Regions from separate parts of the Vibrio nomapromontoriensis genome, predicted to be linked through region 1. Evidence: predicted binding sites of a transcription regulator. Region 1 holds the regulator's gene; the other holds the start of a gene.

Region 1 (8,393 bases):
GCGACTTTATCTCTGGCGCTGAGCCAAGCATTTAAGCGTTCGGTATCATTAAGCCCTGAATGGATGACTTCTACGGGCACATTAAAACGCTTACGAAAGCGGTTTATCGTTTGTGGCGTTAAGCCAATTTCTGGTACCAGTACGAGAGCTTGTTGCCCGCGTTCAAGCACGGGCTTGATCATATTTAGATAGACTTCCGTTTTCCCAGAGCCTGTCACGCCTTCTAGTAAGTAGCAGCCAAATTCGGTTTGGCTGTTTACCGAGGCAATCGCGATGGCTTGTTCTTCATTGAGTCGAAGATCGGGCGGAGTATTGGTTAAGTCGCTTGGCCACTTGAGCGTTGGCGCCTGTTTTTCATGAGAGCGAACCCAACCTTTCTCATCTAGTGTTTTTAGCACTGTGCTGCCGATGTCATTATCTAATAGCGCTTGATGCGAACAGGGGCCACTTTCTAGAAAATGCATCGCTTTGGCTTGTTTAACGGCTCGGCCAAAACCATGCATTAATTGATTTTTGCCCGCTTCTGTCAACTGCCACTCAACGGTGGTGGCAAATTCAGCGGGTTTGCCTTTTCTCAGCGCCGCCGGTAGAGCGTTGTGTAACGTATCGCCTAATGGGTGCTGGTAATAAAGGCTGCACCAAGTAATAAGTTCGTATAAAGATTGTGACCAAATCGGACGGCTATCAAGCGCGGCTTTTATCGGCTTGAGTTGGTCAATGGGAAAGTCCGACTGATGACTGAACTGAGTCACAATACCGACGAGTGTTTGACGTCCAAACGGCACAGATACGCGCCCTCCCACCACTGGAAAGAGGTGAGTAGGAACAATGTAGTCGAACTGTTTATCTAGTGGCACGGGCAGTGCGACACGAGCAACGTTTGGGCGCATAGTAAAATCGGTATTGATAAAATAGAGGACTATTCTACCTAGCTATGTTGGGTTCGATAAACAGTTAATTGAATAAACTGAATGAAGCCACCTAAAGGTGGCGAAAAAAGTGGCAATTTTAGTTGATTCAATCTCGACTATTCATTACTATACTGCGCCTTGATGGTATGGCTTATTTGCACCTTTGAGTGTAAAAAGCGGTAACACAGGTATTTTTTTCACTACGTGTGGTGTCCGGCAAAGATTCGGATAGCGACACGGCCTAAATTTGAGGTTTCCCATGAAAGTTGGTATCCACCCAGAATACAAAGCTGTAACAGCAACTTGTTCTTGCGGCAATACATTTGAGTTCAACTCTACGCTAGCGAAAGATTCAATTCACCTAGACGTATGTGACAAATGTCACCCATTCTACACTGGTAAGCAACGTATCGTTGATACTGGTGGTCGTGTTGATCGCTTCAACAAGCGTTTCGGCGCACTATCTAGCAAGTAATTATTTTACTTACGTAGATATAAAAAGGGCGCTTCGGCGTCCTTTTTTGTTTCTGTTATTTATCTTTGTTGCTTCTTTTTTCCCTTAGCTTGTCCCATCCCCTCGTTATCCCCCTTTAATGTATAGCGTGTTGTTATAGCTTGACTGACCACTAGTATAAATACCGATGTATCCGTTCAAAACTGCTGATAACTAGCGTAGTATGATTGGTTAAAGTTGCGACGCACTGAACATAACATGCGCGCGCTTGTCCCCCTTTTAGGCGAGCGAAATACGCTTATTAAGCGGGTTATACTAAAACAAGAAACCATCACACTCAGTCTTTCATACTCGAAAAAGCAGGATCACATACCATGTCCGATGACCACCAAATCGATGAATTCCGCCAACAAGCTCTGGATTATCATGCCTACCCAACCCCTGGGAAAATTGAAATCGCTCTAACGACTCCCGCAGATTCTGCCAAGGATCTTGCTCTCGCCTACAGCCCTGGTGTGGCTGAGCCGGTACGAGAAATCGCGCAAAACGCGGAAAATGTGTATAAATACACGGCGAAGGGCAATATGGTCGCCGTGATTTCAAATGGTACCGCGATTTTAGGGTTAGGTAACTTGGGCCCGCTTGCTTCGAAACCGGTGATGGAAGGTAAGGCGTTACTCTTTAAGCGTTTTGCTGGGTTAGATTCTATTGATATTGAAGTGAAGCATCGCACAATAGATGAGTTTGTGGATACGGTAGCGAATATTTCAGACACCTTTGGTGGTATCAACCTAGAAGACATTAAAGCGCCAGATTGTTTTGAAATTGAACGTCGCTTGATTGAGCGTTGTGACGTGCCTGTTTTCCATGACGATCAACATGGAACGGCGATTGTAACTGCGGCTGGTATGCTGAATGCGATTGAGCTGCAAGGCAAAGAGCTAAGTGACGCTACGATCGTATGTTTGGGTGCAGGCGCTGCCGCGACGGCGTGTATGGAGCTGTTGATCAAATGTGGTGCGATGCGTGAAAAGATCTACATGCTGGATCGTAAAGGTGTGATTCACACGCGCCGTGAAGGTTTAAACGAATATAAGCAGATGTTCGCGAATAACACGGATAAGCGTACTCTTGAAGATGTGATTGAAGGTGCTGATCTTTTCCTTGGTGTATCGGGGCCTGATCTACTTCCTCCAGAAGCATTGACACTCATGGCAGAAAAGCCAGTGGTCTTTGCATGTTCAAACCCAGATCCTGAAATTAAACCAGAACTTGCCCATGAAGTTCGTGATGATCTCATTATGGGTACCGGGCGCTCGGACTACCCGAACCAAGTCAATAACGTATTGTGTTTCCCGTTCATTTTCCGTGGCGCACTAGATGTACGAGCCAGCGAAATTAATGATGCGATGAAACTTGCTGCTGTTGAGGCTATTCGTCAAATCGCCAAAGAGCCTGTACCTCAAGAAGTATTGGATGCGGCTGGTGTCTCGGCGTTGTCATTTAGCAAAGATTACATCATTCCAAAACCAATGGATCCACGTTTGTTACCACGAGTAGCAAGAGCAGTCGCGGTCGCGGCAGTAGAGTCCGGCGTGGCAAGAATTGAAATGCCTGAAAATTATATGACTGAGTAGGTCGTTGAGACTTTGGAGATAGTAGGGTTTTGGGGATATTAGGGCTTTTGGGAAAAAAGGTACCTAGTTCCTGGAATATGCTTCAAAAAAAACGTTGCCCTGTCGGTCAACGTTTTTTTATTTTTCCCAGGACCCAGGACCCAGGACCCAGGACCCAGTTTCTAGATTTTATTCTTCATCAAACGCTTCGAACTCAATTCCCATCGCCGTCATCATCGCTTTTACTTCCGTAGGGATATCATCTGGGCGGTCTTTTCTCAAGTCTTCATCGGTCGGTAGTGGCTGACCGGTATAGGCATGCAAAAACGCTTCACACAATAATTCGCTATTGGTAGCATGGCGTAGGTTATTGATTTGGCGGCGAGTTCTTTCATCCGTCAATATCTTTAGCACTTTTAACGGAATGGATACCGTGATCTTCTTAACCTGCTCACTTTTCTTGCCGTGCTCCGCGTAAGGGCTAATGTATTCGCCATTCCAATCTGCCATTGCACACCTTCGTTTATTGATCGTAAATTTGTTTAATAAGAAAGGTGCAATTTTAGCGGCATTTACTGCCATAAGCAAAGACATATAGACGTCTAGAAGTGTTGACGTCTCACAAAATGGGCAGTAAAGTGGGGCTTAGTTTAACGGACTGTTAATTTTTTCAAAGATTGATGCTTTTCCCTGTCGGTTCAAGCATGATGAAAACCCTATTTAGTCTTCACTTTGCGCGCGTTAATAAAGGATGTTTCTATGAGCAATCGGAAGCCAGCGACCATCGCGGTACGAACGGGTATCGAGTCAGATACTCAACACCACGCTGTCGTACCCCCTATCTACCTTTCTACCAATTATGGCTTTCCTGCTTTCGGCGACGTGCCTAAGTACGATTATACCCGTTCTGGTAACCCCAACCGTGGTTTGCTAGAGCAAGCATTATTTGAGTTGGAATCAGGCAAAGGGGCGGTGGTGACCAATTGTGGGACATCCGCATTGAATTTGTGGGCATCGGCATTTCTTGGGCCTGACGATCTTATTATCGCGCCACATGACTGTTATGGCGGCTCTTATCGTTTATTTAATACTCGCGCTCAAAAAGGCGATTTCAAGGTTCAATTTGTCGATCAAGGTGATGAGGCGGCATTAGATGCGGCGATCGCTAAAAAGCCGACGCTTATTTTACTTGAAACCCCCTCTAACCCGCTAGTTCGCGTGGTGGATATTGCTCGAGTATGTGAAAAAGCCAAACAAGTTGGCGCGCTGGTGGCCGTTGATAACACCTTTTTGACACCGGTATACCAAAAGCCTTTAGAGTTGGGCGCAGACTTTGTTATTCATTCAACCACCAAGTATATCAATGGCCACTCAGATGTGATTGGCGGTGTGGTGATCACCAAAACCGAAGAGCATGCCGAAGAGTTGGCGTGGTGGGGCAACTGCATCGGTGCCACGGGTACACCGTTTGATAGTTACATGACGCTACGTGGCATTCGTACTTTAGGCGCGCGTATGCGTGTTCATGAAGAGAGCTCACAAGTGATTCTCGATTATTTGCAAAATGAAGCCTTGGTGAAAGTTATTTATCATCCAAGCCTACCCGAGCACCCAGGTCACGAGATTGCTAAAAAGCAGCAATCGGGCTTTGGCTCTATGTTGAGCTTTGAATTTGCCGGTAGCTTTGAGCAACTCAAGTACTTTGTTGGTCAACTTGAGCTATTTTCTCTTGCCGAGTCATTGGGCGGCGTGGAAAGTTTGATTTGTCACCCTGCTTCTATGACCCACCGCGCAATGGGTGAAGAAGCGCTTGCAGAGGCGGGCGTGTCACAACAATTGTTACGTTTGTCTGTAGGCTTAGAAGATGCGCAAGATTTAATTGAAGACTTACAACAGGCTTTTGATAAAGCAAGAACGTTTGAAGGGTAACGACGGCAATGAGTAATACTAACGTACCAACAACGAAGCAATTACATAAATTTGGTGGCAGCAGTCTTGCTGATCCTGAGTGCTATCGCCGTGTGGTATCGATTCTAAAAGATTATTCTCACTCTGATGACCTTATTGTGGTGTCGGCCGCAGGAAAAACCACTAACCGTTTAATCGACTTTTTAGACGCGTTAAACAAAGACGGTCGCGTGGCTCATGAACATCTCCAAGCGTTACGACAATTTCAATTGGAGTTGGTTGAGGCGTTGATTGAAGGTGAAGATGCCGAGGCATTACGCGCCCAGCTAGCGGATGAATTTAGTGCACTAGGTGAACAAGTTGCGCCATTAACCGAAGCTCAGAAAGCCGCCGTGTTAGGTCATGGCGAAGTGTGGTCCTCTCGATTGCTAGCTGCATTGTTGCGACAACATGATTTACCTGCCGTAGCGCAAGATGCCCGCGCATTTTTGCGTGCTGAATTTGGCGCTCAGCCTGAGGTGGATCGCGCTCAATCCTATCCACTGATCAAAAGTGTTTTAGCTCAGCATGCGCATCACCGAGTGGTGATTACTGGCTTTATGGCACAAAACAGTGATGGCGAAACGGTGTTACTGGGTCGCAATGGCTCGGATTATTCGGCGACCGTGATTGGTGCGTTAGCGGAAGTGGCGAGCGTGACTATTTGGAGTGACGTGGCTGGTGTCTACAGTGCTGACCCTCGAGTGGTGTCTGATGCGTGTTTGTTGCCGTTATTACGACTAGATGAAGCGAGCGAATTGGCGCGTCTAGCGGCGCCAGTATTGCACAGCCGTACCCTTCAACCTGTGGCGCAAAGCACCATGGATCTGAACTTACGTTGCAGTTATTTACCTGAATCTGGATCCACGCGAATTGAGCGTGTTTTGGCATCAGGTCGCGGTGCCAAAATTATTACTTCATTAGAAGAAGTGCTACTCATAGAGTTGTCATTTGGTAACGGTCATGATTTCGAACGTGCCAAAGCGGAAGTATTAAATGGCTTAAAGCGAGCGCAACTCGAACCGTTAGCCTTTGAAGCGCAGGCCGACCAATCGCGTTTGCGTCTAGCGTACACCCCAGAGATTGCCTCAGGGACGCTCAATGAATTGCAAGATTTGGCGATTGAAGCGGAAATTAAGCTGAAAGAAGGCTTTGCCATGCTTGCGGCGGTTGGCGCTGGTGTGACGAAAAATGCCAATCATTGCTTTGGCTTTTACCAACAGTTGAAACACGCTCCGGTGGAATTTTTCTGTGAAGCGGATTCAGGCCTGAGTTTAGCGGCTGTACTGCGTCGATCCGATGTGATGCCGATGGTGAAATCGGTTCATACTCAACTCTTTCAAGCTCAGAAGCGTGTTGCCGTTGCCTTATGTGGTAAAGGTAATATCGGTTCTTCATGGTTAGAGCTTTTCAAGCAGCAAAAACCTGAACTCGAAAAACGTCGCGGCATGAGCTTTGATCTCGTGGCGGTGGTCGACAGTCAAAGCTATTGGTTTGATGAAAACGGTCTGGATGAACTTACCGTGCTCGAGCGTTATAAAGATGAAGCGATAGCCCATGAAGGCGATCGCTGGCTCAAGCAAATTGCCGCACTGCATGGTTATGATGAAGCCGTCGTACTGGATGTGACGGCGAGTCCAGTACTGGCACAAAAATACGTATCCATTGCAGAACATGGCGTTCATCTGATTTCTGCAAACAAAGTTGCGGGCTCAGCACCAAGTGCTGATTATCATCGCGTGCAAGATGCTTTCGCGAAAACTAGCCGTCATTGGCTATATAACGCCACCGTAGGTGCGGGTTTACCTATTAACCATACCGTGCGTGATTTGCGCGAAAGTGGTGATGATATTGTGGCGCTGTCGGGAATTTTCTCTGGCACCTTATCTTGGTTGTTCCAGCAATTTGATGGCAGCGTGCCATTTGCTGAGTTAGTCGACTTAGCGTGGCAGCAGGGGTTAACTGAACCCGATCCTCGCTCGGATTTAGATGGCTCTGATGTGATGCGAAAACTGGTTATTTTGGCTCGTGAGTCGGGCTTGGATATTGAACCCGATAGTGTTGTGGTTGAGTCTTTAGTTCCAGAGGCACTACAAGAGCTGACACTGGATGGTTTCTTTGAGCAGTCTGGGTTACTGAGCGAATTGCTTCAAGAGCGTCTAGACAAAGCACAGAGAGAAGATAAGGTGCTACGCTATGTGGCGCGCTTAGATCGCTTTGGTAAGGCTCGTGTCGGCATTGAGGCGCTATCTAAAGAGCATGCGCTTGCTAACCTTTTGCCGTGTGACAACATTTTTGCGATTGAAAGCAAGTGGTATAAAGATAACCCATTAGTGATTCGAGGTCCTGGCGCAGGACGAGAAGTGACGGCGGGAGCGATTCAGTCGGACTTAAATTTAATATCGAGTTTCTTCTAAATCCGGTGTTGCTGCTTCTCAATAGGGAGTTGCTTCTCCTAAATTGATTGTTGCTGTTTCTAAATTAATTGTGCTACTTCTAAATTAATTGTTACCTCTGTTCAATCCCCCCTTTTATTTTCGTATACAGGGGGGATTTTGTTTCTAACGTCACGCATCTTCAATTTCCCTAACGTTCAACATGAAAAAAATTCATTGTGATGCTATTGACTTTAAATGCCATTCATTTCATTCTACAGACATATAGACGTCTAAACGTCAAAAAATTACAAATTTAGATTTATCACTTTTAATGACAGACAGGTTTTAGTCTAAGGTTGGCTGGGATAACCAACTTTGGCAATTTAGGGAGAGAACCATGGGATACACGCATGCTGGGCACATTGATGCCTTAAACCAAAATATTGCTGAGCTTTCGGACAATATTAATGTTTCTTTTGAATTCTTTCCGCCAAGCACACCGAATATGGAAGAGACGCTTTGGAAGTCTGTCCATCGTTTGAAAGCGCTTAAGCCTAAGTTTGTTTCTGTAACTTATGGCGCTAACTCAGGTGAGCGAGATCGTACGCACTCCATCATTAAAGAGATAAAAAATGAAACGGGTTTAATCGCTGCTCCTCACTTAACGTGTATTGATGCTTCTCGCAGCGAGCTGATTGATATTGCTGATGACTACTGGGCGAATGGTATTCAGAGCATTGTCGCTTTGCGTGGTGACATCCCAGAAGGCGGCGGTCAGCCGGATATGTATGCTTCTGATCTAGTTGAGCTACTTAAGTCGCGTCATGATTTTGATATTTCGGTGGCAGCCTTTCCGGAAGTACACCCAGAAGCCAAAAGTGCTCAATCTGATTTGCTGAACCTAAAGCGTAAAATTGATGCGGGTGCTAACCGTGCGATTACTCAGTTTTTCTTTGATGTTGAGAGCTACCTTCGATTTCGTGACCGCTGTGTGGCCGCTGGCATTGATGCTGAAATCGTTCCAGGTATCTTGCCGGTGTCTAACTTTAAGCAAGCGTCTCGTTTTGCGGCAATGAATAAAGTAAAA
Region 2 (8,393 bases), on a different contig from region 1:
CGGTAAGTTGGGCCAATGCGTATGGCTTGATGCAAGTGGTGCCTAAAACAGCCGGGCGAGACGTATTTAAACTGGTTAAGAATAAGCCTGGTGAGCCATCACCGGAGTACCTTTTTAATCCTGAGCAGAATATAGATACGGGTACGGCTTACTTTTATATCCTTAAAAATCGCTACCTAAAGGCGGTTCGTCATCCTACATCGCTAGAGTACAGCATGATCTCAGCTTACAACGGAGGAACCGGTGGAGTACTGAATACGTTCAGTAAAGATAGAAAGCGGGCAATGAATGATTTGAACTCTCTGCAACCTAACCAAGTTTATTGGGCATTAACAAAAAAACATCCAAATTCCGAATCACGCAGATACTTAGAAAAAGTAACAAAATTCAAAAAGGATTTTAACGCAGGAAAGGGTTAATAGTTACTTTTGCTGAAAAATGCAGCGCTTAAACGGTTTTTTGAAGTTTTTTTAAAAAACCTGTTGACGGGAGAGCGGAAAATCCGTTTAATAGCGCCCCGTTGCCCGGATAGCTCAGTCGGTAGAGCAGAGGATTGAAAATCCTCGTGTCGGTGGTTCGATTCCGCCTCCGGGCACCACAATTTGATTTGTTGGTGCCAACGATTTTTAGTAAAGATTTGCAGCACGAACAGAAGCATAAAGAATTTAGTGTGCCGACTTAGCTCAGTAGGTAGAGCAACTGACTTGTAATCAGTAGGTCACCAGTTCGACTCCGGTAGTCGGCACCATTCTTTTGCCTCGATAGCTCAGTCGGTAGAGCAGAGGATTGAAAATCCTCGTGTCGGTGGTTCGATTCCGCCTCGAGGCACCATTATTTGGTGCTTAACAAATAATGGTCTTAGGACCTGATGTTGACACAGATAATTCCCCTTTAGTTCAGTTGGTAGAACGGCGGACTGTTAATCCGTATGTCGCAAGTTCAAGTCTTGCAAGGGGAGCCACTTTAGAAAAAGGCCTCATCGAAAGATGAGGCCTTTTTTGCATTTTATGGTTTTACACCTGATAGTTTTGCATCGTGCTGCTCTAAGGGGGCTTGGTGCGCTTTCGTTATCCCCGTCGTATTTCTTCTTTATTCAGTACCTTATCGCTTTGCCACTTTCTAGCTTCACCATTGGGTTCTGGTTAATGGGGTATAGGGTGGTTAGGGTTGGTGCTGGTATCGGCCTCTACAGCTCTCTCGGTTGTATTTATCGCTTGTTACAGAGGGAGCAGAGAGAGCAGAACGGAGTTAACAAAGATTATCCGTCATTTCTGCTCCCTGAATTCATTGAAATAGAATGTACTACTCAGTCTTATCTGATGAAATATCAGTTGGAGTCGAATCTTTATTCGCCATGGCTTTTTCTGCTAACTTGGCTTTTTCAATCATAGGGGTAATAGTTGAGCCTTGGATTAAAATCGAGAACACAACCACAGAGTACGTCATGACGAGGATAATCTCTTTCACGTCGATGAGTTTATCTTCAATTACCCACACCCCTGCTGGTATTGATAATGCCATAGCAAGCGCTAGTCCTCCCCTTAAACCGCCCCAAGTGAGTATTCTTATCGACCATGGGTTGTAGCGCCTAAAGCGCTTAAAACCGACGTAAGAAAGTGCCACACTCAAATACCGGGCTCCTAATACCAGTGGAATGGAGAAAGCCATCAGAATCCAATCTTCTTCATGGAATTGAAATAGGAGCATCGACATACCAATCAATAGGAACAGCACGCCATTTAAAAATTCATCGACCAATTCCCAGAAATGGTCAAGGTGCTCTTCTGATTCTTTTGAAAAACCAATATAGCGAGTCCAGTTGCCAATCATGATACCTGATACCACCATGGATAGTGGGCCAGAGACGTGTAGGACATCAGCGAAGGCATAACCTGCAGTCGGAATGCCAATGGTAAGCAATAATTCCATTGAGTGGTCATCTGTTGCACTTATTAGATAATGAAACAGTAGACCAAGTAAGAAGCCATAAACAATGCCGCCGACGGCCTCTTGCAAGAAGAGTAAGGACACGCCAGTCAAACTAGGAGCTTCGTTGCCAAAGGCAATGGTGTATAACGTAACGAAAATCACTAAGCCAAAGCCATCGTTGAATAGAGATTCGCCCTCTACTTGTGTTGAAATTCGCTCAGGCGCATCCAGTTTTTTTACAATGGCTAACACGGCGATAGGATCGGTCGGGGAGATAAGCGCGCCAAAGAGTAAGCAGTAAATTAGGTCAAATGGCACGCCAATAAACTGACAGAAGCCATAAAGAACAGTGCCAATAAAAAAGGTTGAAAATAATGTCGCGCCTAATGCCAATACGGTGATCTCCCACCGTTGATCTTTCAGGTGGGGCAATTTGATGCCTAGGCCACCGGCGAACAGAAGAAAGCCTAAAATACCTTTGAGAAGAAAGTCTTCAAAATTAATATTGGCGACCATTTTAGAGGCGACACCCGTTAGATCGAACCAACCGTTTTGTCCTCCAATGAGAATCATCAAAGAAAGTATCATGGCTCCCGCAGTAATTGCGATGGTGGTTTGCATTTTACCGATCTTACTATTGATGAATGCAATCAGCATGGCTGCCGCAGACAAAAAACAGAGTGTCTGATAAACGGACATTAAATCACCTTAATTGTAATAAATTGTGAATGGGATTTTGTTCCTGTCGTGAGTGAAGATCAATCACTAATTGAAAATTCATACCTTTTAGGTATAGAACGTTTGGTCATTGAATGACTTTCTTTGCCTGAATTTTATTTTTATTCTTGTTATGACATGGGAAGTAACGAAAAGGTTGCGAGAGAGATTGGACTTGGTTAGTTTGGTTGGAAATAAAGCACTCAAAAGTTATTTTAGACGTCTAGATTTCTAAAGTTACTATGATAGGATGGCTACAACAGCAAGGAACGAGGCAGTATTGTGGTAAGCAGCATTAGACAAGTGATTGAGACTCAATTGAAAAAACGCATCCTACTGATTGATGGTGGGATGGGGACGATGATTCAAGGCTATAAGTTGGAAGAAGCCGATTATCGAGGAGAACGTTTTGCTGATTGGCCATCCGATCTTAAAGGTAATAATGATCTTCTGGTTTTATCTCAACCTGATCTTATCAAAGAAATCCACGGTGCTTATTTAGAGGCTGGTGCCGATATCCTTGAAACCAATACATTTAACGCCACCACGATAGCGATGGCCGATTATGACATGGAATCTCTAAGTGATGAGATTAACTTTGAAGCGGCACGCCTTGCTCGTGAGGTTGCCGATGAGTGGACGGCAAAAAATCCAGACAAACCAAGGTTTGTCGCTGGGGTTTTAGGTCCAACAAACCGAACATGTTCAATTTCTCCTGACGTGAATGACCCTGGTTATCGTAATGTCTCATTTGATGAGCTCGTTGTGGCGTACTCTGAATCAACACGAGCACTGATTAAAGGTGGTTCGGATCTTATTCTTATCGAAACTGTATTTGATACGCTGAATGCTAAGGCTTGTGCATTTGCGGTTGAAACGGTACTTGAAGAGCTCGATATCGATTTGCCTATTATGATTTCGGGCACCATCACCGATGCGTCTGGACGTACGTTATCCGGACAAACCACCGAAGCTTTTTATAACGCATTGCGTCATGTCAATCCTATCTCGTTTGGCCTTAACTGCGCGCTAGGCCCTGATGAACTACGTCAATACGTACAAGAAATTTCCCGTATTGGTGAAGGCTATATTTCTGCTCACCCTAACGCTGGTCTTCCTAACGCATTTGGCGAGTATGATTTATCGCCTGAAGACATGGCTGAGCACATTGGTGAATGGGCACAAAGTGGCTTTCTAAACCTAGTCGGGGGATGTTGTGGAACCACCCCTGAACATATTCGTCAGATGGCGCTAGCCGTGGAAGGTGTAACGCCTCGCCCATTACCTGATATTCCTGTTGCATGTAGACTGTCAGGTCTTGAGCCACTGACCATAGAAAAAGACAGCTTGTTTATTAACGTTGGTGAGCGAACCAATGTGACAGGCTCTGCTCGTTTTAAGCGTCTTATCAAAGAAGAGCTCTATGATGAAGCACTTGAAGTCGCTAGGCAGCAAGTTGAAAACGGTGCACAGATCATCGATATCAATATGGATGAAGGTATGTTGGATGCCGAAGCCTGTATGGTGCGATTTTTAAATCTTTGTGCGTCAGAGCCTGAAATCTCTAAAGTGCCGATTATGGTCGACTCCTCTAAGTGGGAAGTAATTGAGGCGGGATTGAAATGCATCCAAGGTAAAGGGATCGTTAACTCGATTTCGTTAAAAGAAGGCAAGGAAAAATTTGTCGCGCAAGCTAAGCTGATTCGTCGTTATGGCGCAGCTGTCATTGTGATGGCATTTGATGAAGTGGGCCAAGCGGATACACGCGAAAGAAAAATTGAAATTTGTACTGAAGCTTATCGTGTGCTGGTGGATGAAGTCGGCTTCCCGCCGGAAGATATTATTTTTGACCCCAATATATTCGCTGTTGCGACGGGTATTGATGAGCATAACAATTATGCCGTCGATTTTATTGAAGCCGTCGCAGATATCAAACGAGATCTGCCTCACGCCATGATTTCAGGCGGTGTTTCGAACGTTTCGTTCTCGTTCCGTGGCAACAATTATGTTCGTGAAGCGATTCATGCTGTGTTCCTTTACCACTGTTTTAAAAATGGTATGGATATGGGCATTGTGAACGCAGGTCAATTAGAAATTTACGACAATGTTCCGGATAAGCTCCGTGAAGCGGTTGAAGATGTGGTATTGAACCGTCGTGATGATGGTACCGAAAGGCTACTTGATATTGCGGCAGAGTATGCAGGGAAAGGCGTTGGTAAGGAAGAAGATGCCAGCGCACTTGAATGGCGTACTTGGTCGGTCGAAAAACGTTTAGAGCATGCCCTGGTTAAAGGCATTACCGAGTATATTGTTGAGGATACCGAAGAAGCGCGCATTAATGCCGAAAAACCACTACATGTCATTGAAGGTCCGTTAATGGATGGCATGAATGTTGTGGGAGACCTGTTTGGTGAAGGAAAAATGTTCCTACCTCAAGTCGTGAAGTCTGCTCGAGTAATGAAACAAGCTGTAGCGCATTTAGAACCTTTCATTAATGCCATGAAAGAAGCAGGCTCTACTAACGGTAAAATATTGCTTGCTACTGTAAAAGGCGATGTTCACGACATCGGTAAGAACATTGTCGGTGTGGTACTGCAATGTAATAACTATGAGATTATTGATCTAGGCGTCATGGTGCCGTGTGAAAAAATCCTGAAGGTAGCGAAGGAAGAGAACGTCGATATTATTGGTCTATCAGGATTGATTACCCCATCGCTAGATGAAATGGTGCATGTCGCCAAAGAAATGGAGCGGCAGGGTTTTGACTTACCATTGCTCATCGGTGGCGCTACCACCTCTAAAGCCCATACCGCCGTCAAAATTGAACAAAACTACAGTCAACCTGTCGTCTATGTTAACAATGCATCACGAGCTGTGGGCGTGTGTACTTCATTATTGTCAAACGAGCTGAAGCCTGATTTTGTTAGCAAGCTTGATGTCGATTATGAACGTGTTCGTGATCAGCATAACCGTAAGAAGCCTAGAACAGCGCCCGTTACGCTTGAGCAAGCAAGAGATAATAAAGTCGCGATTGATTGGGATAACTATACACCTCCCGCGCCATTAAAGCCTGGCATCCATATTTTTGATGACTTTGATGTTGCGACGTTGCGCGAATATATCGATTGGACGCCATTTTTCATGACGTGGACGCTAATGGGTAAATACCCGAAAATCTTTGAACATGAAGAAGTGGGAGAAGAGGCGAAGCGATTATTTAAAGATGCGAATGACATGCTTGATCGCGTCGAAAAAGAAGGGCTACTTAAAGCGCGAGGCATCTGCGGTTTATTCCCTGCAGCAAGTGTCGATGATGATATTGAAGTGTATACCGATGAATCTCGAACCGAAGTTAAACAGTTACTGTGCAATCTAAGGCAACAGACTAAGAAGCCGAAAGGTTATAACTACTGTCTTTCTGATTACATTGCGCCGAAAAATAGTGGCAAGCAAGACTGGATTGGTGCTTTTGCGGTAACTGGTGGGATTGGAGAGCGAGAGTTAGCCGATGAATATAAAGCCAATGGTGATGATTATAACGCGATTATGATTCAGGCCGTTGCTGACAGGCTGGCAGAAGCGTTTGCGGAATACTTGCATGTTCGTGTTCGTAAAGACATTTGGGGCTATGCTCCCGATGAGTCATTAGATAATGAAGATCTTATTCGTGAAAAATACCAAGGTATTCGACCTGCACCAGGTTATCCTGCGTGTCCAGAGCATACTGAGAAAGGACCGCTTTGGGATTTACTTCAAGTGGAAGAATCGATCAATATGTCGTTAACGACAAGCTATGCGATGTGGCCTGGAGCATCGGTGTCTGGTTGGTATTTCTCGCATCCAGATTCACGTTATTTTGCGATAGCTCAAATTCAAGAAGATCAATTGTTGAGTTATGCCGATCGCAAAGGTTGGGATAGAGTTGAAGCTGAAAAATGGCTTGGACCAAACATCAACTGATTCCCTTCTCTGGTAACTGGTAACGAAAAAACGGCTCTTTGATGAGCCGTTTTTTCGTTAGGTAGAAGCTATGTCTATTAAGCTTGATGATTTTTCGGAAATACCTTAACCATCTTGATTCGGTTTTCTTCTAGTTCGACAATTTCCATCAAGTGGTCAGCTACTTCTACGCTAAGGTGACTTTCGGGAATGTCCTCTAAGTACTCGAGCATCAAGCCATTAAGCGTTCTTGGACCATCTGTGGGAAGTGACCACTTTAGCCCCTTGTTGATATCTCTTATATTGGCGCTGCCTTCGATTAAGAAACTGCCGTCACCTTGTGGAGAAATCTCTTCAGCTAAGGTTGGGGCGATTGAAGTGGTAAACTCACCAACAATCTCTTCTAAAATATCTTCTAACGTTACAAGGCCGTTGATGTCGCCATATTCGTCGACGATAAGGCCAATTCGCTGTTTATTGCGCTGAAACTTTAGCATCTGTACGTTGAGGGGAGTACCTTCTGGAATAAAGTAGACCTCATCAGCGCTGCGTAGCAGGGTTTCTTTAGTGAATTCATTTTTTTCCAGCATAAGGCGATAAGACTCACGGAGTCTTAGCATGCCGACAACTTCATCGATTTGATCGCGATAAAGTACCACTCGGCCATGAGGCGAGTGTGTTAGCTGACGCACAATAGACTTCCAGTCATCATTGATGTTGATGCCGGTGATTTCATTACGCGGAATCATAATGTCGTTCACGGTGACATGCTCAAGATCCAAAATAGAAATCAGCATGTCTTGGTGACGTCTGGGAATTAACGAGCCAGCTTCATTGACCACGGTACGTAATTCTTCAGAGCTTAGGTGGTCTTCATCATTGTGGTTAGCTTTAATTCCAAGTAGTCGAATAAATCCGTTAGTAATGAAGTTAACTAGAATGACGAGAGGCGAGAGTACTTTCATTAAAATGGTAAGTAAGATGCTGCTCATGAAGGACACTCGCTCGGGATAGAGAGAGGCCAGTGTTTTTGGCGTGACTTCCGCAAAAACCAAAATAACAAGGGTCAAGGCCCCTGTAGCTATAGCGACACCAACATCACCGTAGAGGCGTAAGCCAATAACGGTTGCAATCGCGGATGCGAGAATATTGACGAGGTTATTGCCGATAAGGATCAATCCAATAAGGCGGTCTGGACGATTTAATAATCGTTCCACGCGCTTCGCACCTTTGTGACCTGTTTTTGAGAGATGTTTGAGTCGATAGCGATTCAAAGACATCATCCCTGTCTCTGAACCAGAAAAATAGCCGGAAATTACAATCAGACCTGCGAGAACTGCAAATAAAATACCGGTCGAAATGTCGTCCAAAACGTATCCGTTCCTTTAATAATAGTATTGGTCAATTAATGAGCGAGTTGACGCTTGATGTCAATGCTACTTTTGAATAACAGTGAGCGAAGCGTCATTCTGAATTAGTTGAGTATGATTTCTTGAACAAAGCGACTACCAAAGTACGCCAAGGTGAGCAGTGTTGCGCCTGCAATCGCAAACCAAGTCACTTTTTTACCACGCCATCCCTTATGGTAGTGACCCCAAAGTAGCACCGAGTAAATCACCCATGCCATGAATGATAGAATACCCTTATGTGCCTTGCCTTGAGCAAACATATCTTGGACAAAGATGAAACCTGTGATCAGTGTGGCACTGAGTAGAGCGGTTCCAATTAAAATGATCTTGAAAAGTTGCCTTTCCACCATCATTAATGGGGGTAAGTTTGGGTTGATGCCCAACGCTTTCTTATTTTTT

Evidence for each region. The regulator MetJ, encoded in region 1, represses methionine synthesis genes. The targets are predictions, from matches to a motif close to TTAGACNTNTANANGTCTAA.
Region 2: the regulator MetJ is predicted to act here: its motif matches at 2,862-2,881, upstream of metH (methionine synthase).

The regions. Positions count from the first base shown of each region.
Region 1 covers NZ_JAKJSS010000017.1:62,328-70,720, forward strand. Annotated here, with positions in the region: gene priA (primosomal protein N') at 1-890, opposite strand, end outside; gene rpmE (50S ribosomal protein L31) at 1,171-1,386, shown strand; gene L4D05_RS20220 (malic enzyme-like NAD(P)-binding protein) at 1,740-3,002, shown strand; gene metJ (met regulon transcriptional regulator MetJ) at 3,171-3,491, opposite strand; gene L4D05_RS20230 (O-succinylhomoserine (thiol)-lyase) at 3,741-4,910, shown strand; gene L4D05_RS20235 (bifunctional aspartate kinase/homoserine dehydrogenase II) at 4,919-7,345, shown strand; gene metF (methylenetetrahydrofolate reductase) at 7,704-8,393, shown strand, end outside.
Region 2 covers NZ_JAKJSS010000006.1:16,136-24,528, forward strand. Annotated here, with positions in the region: gene mltC (membrane-bound lytic murein transglycosylase MltC) at 1-419, shown strand, start outside; tRNA gene L4D05_RS00190 (tRNA-Phe) at 523-598, shown strand; tRNA gene L4D05_RS00195 (tRNA-Thr) at 673-748, shown strand; tRNA gene L4D05_RS00200 (tRNA-Phe) at 756-831, shown strand; tRNA gene L4D05_RS00205 (tRNA-Asn) at 886-961, shown strand; gene L4D05_RS00210 (cation:proton antiporter) at 1,303-2,628, opposite strand; gene metH (methionine synthase) at 2,929-6,606, shown strand; gene L4D05_RS00220 (HlyC/CorC family transporter) at 6,684-7,955, opposite strand; gene L4D05_RS00225 (cytochrome C assembly family protein) at 8,060-8,393, opposite strand, start outside.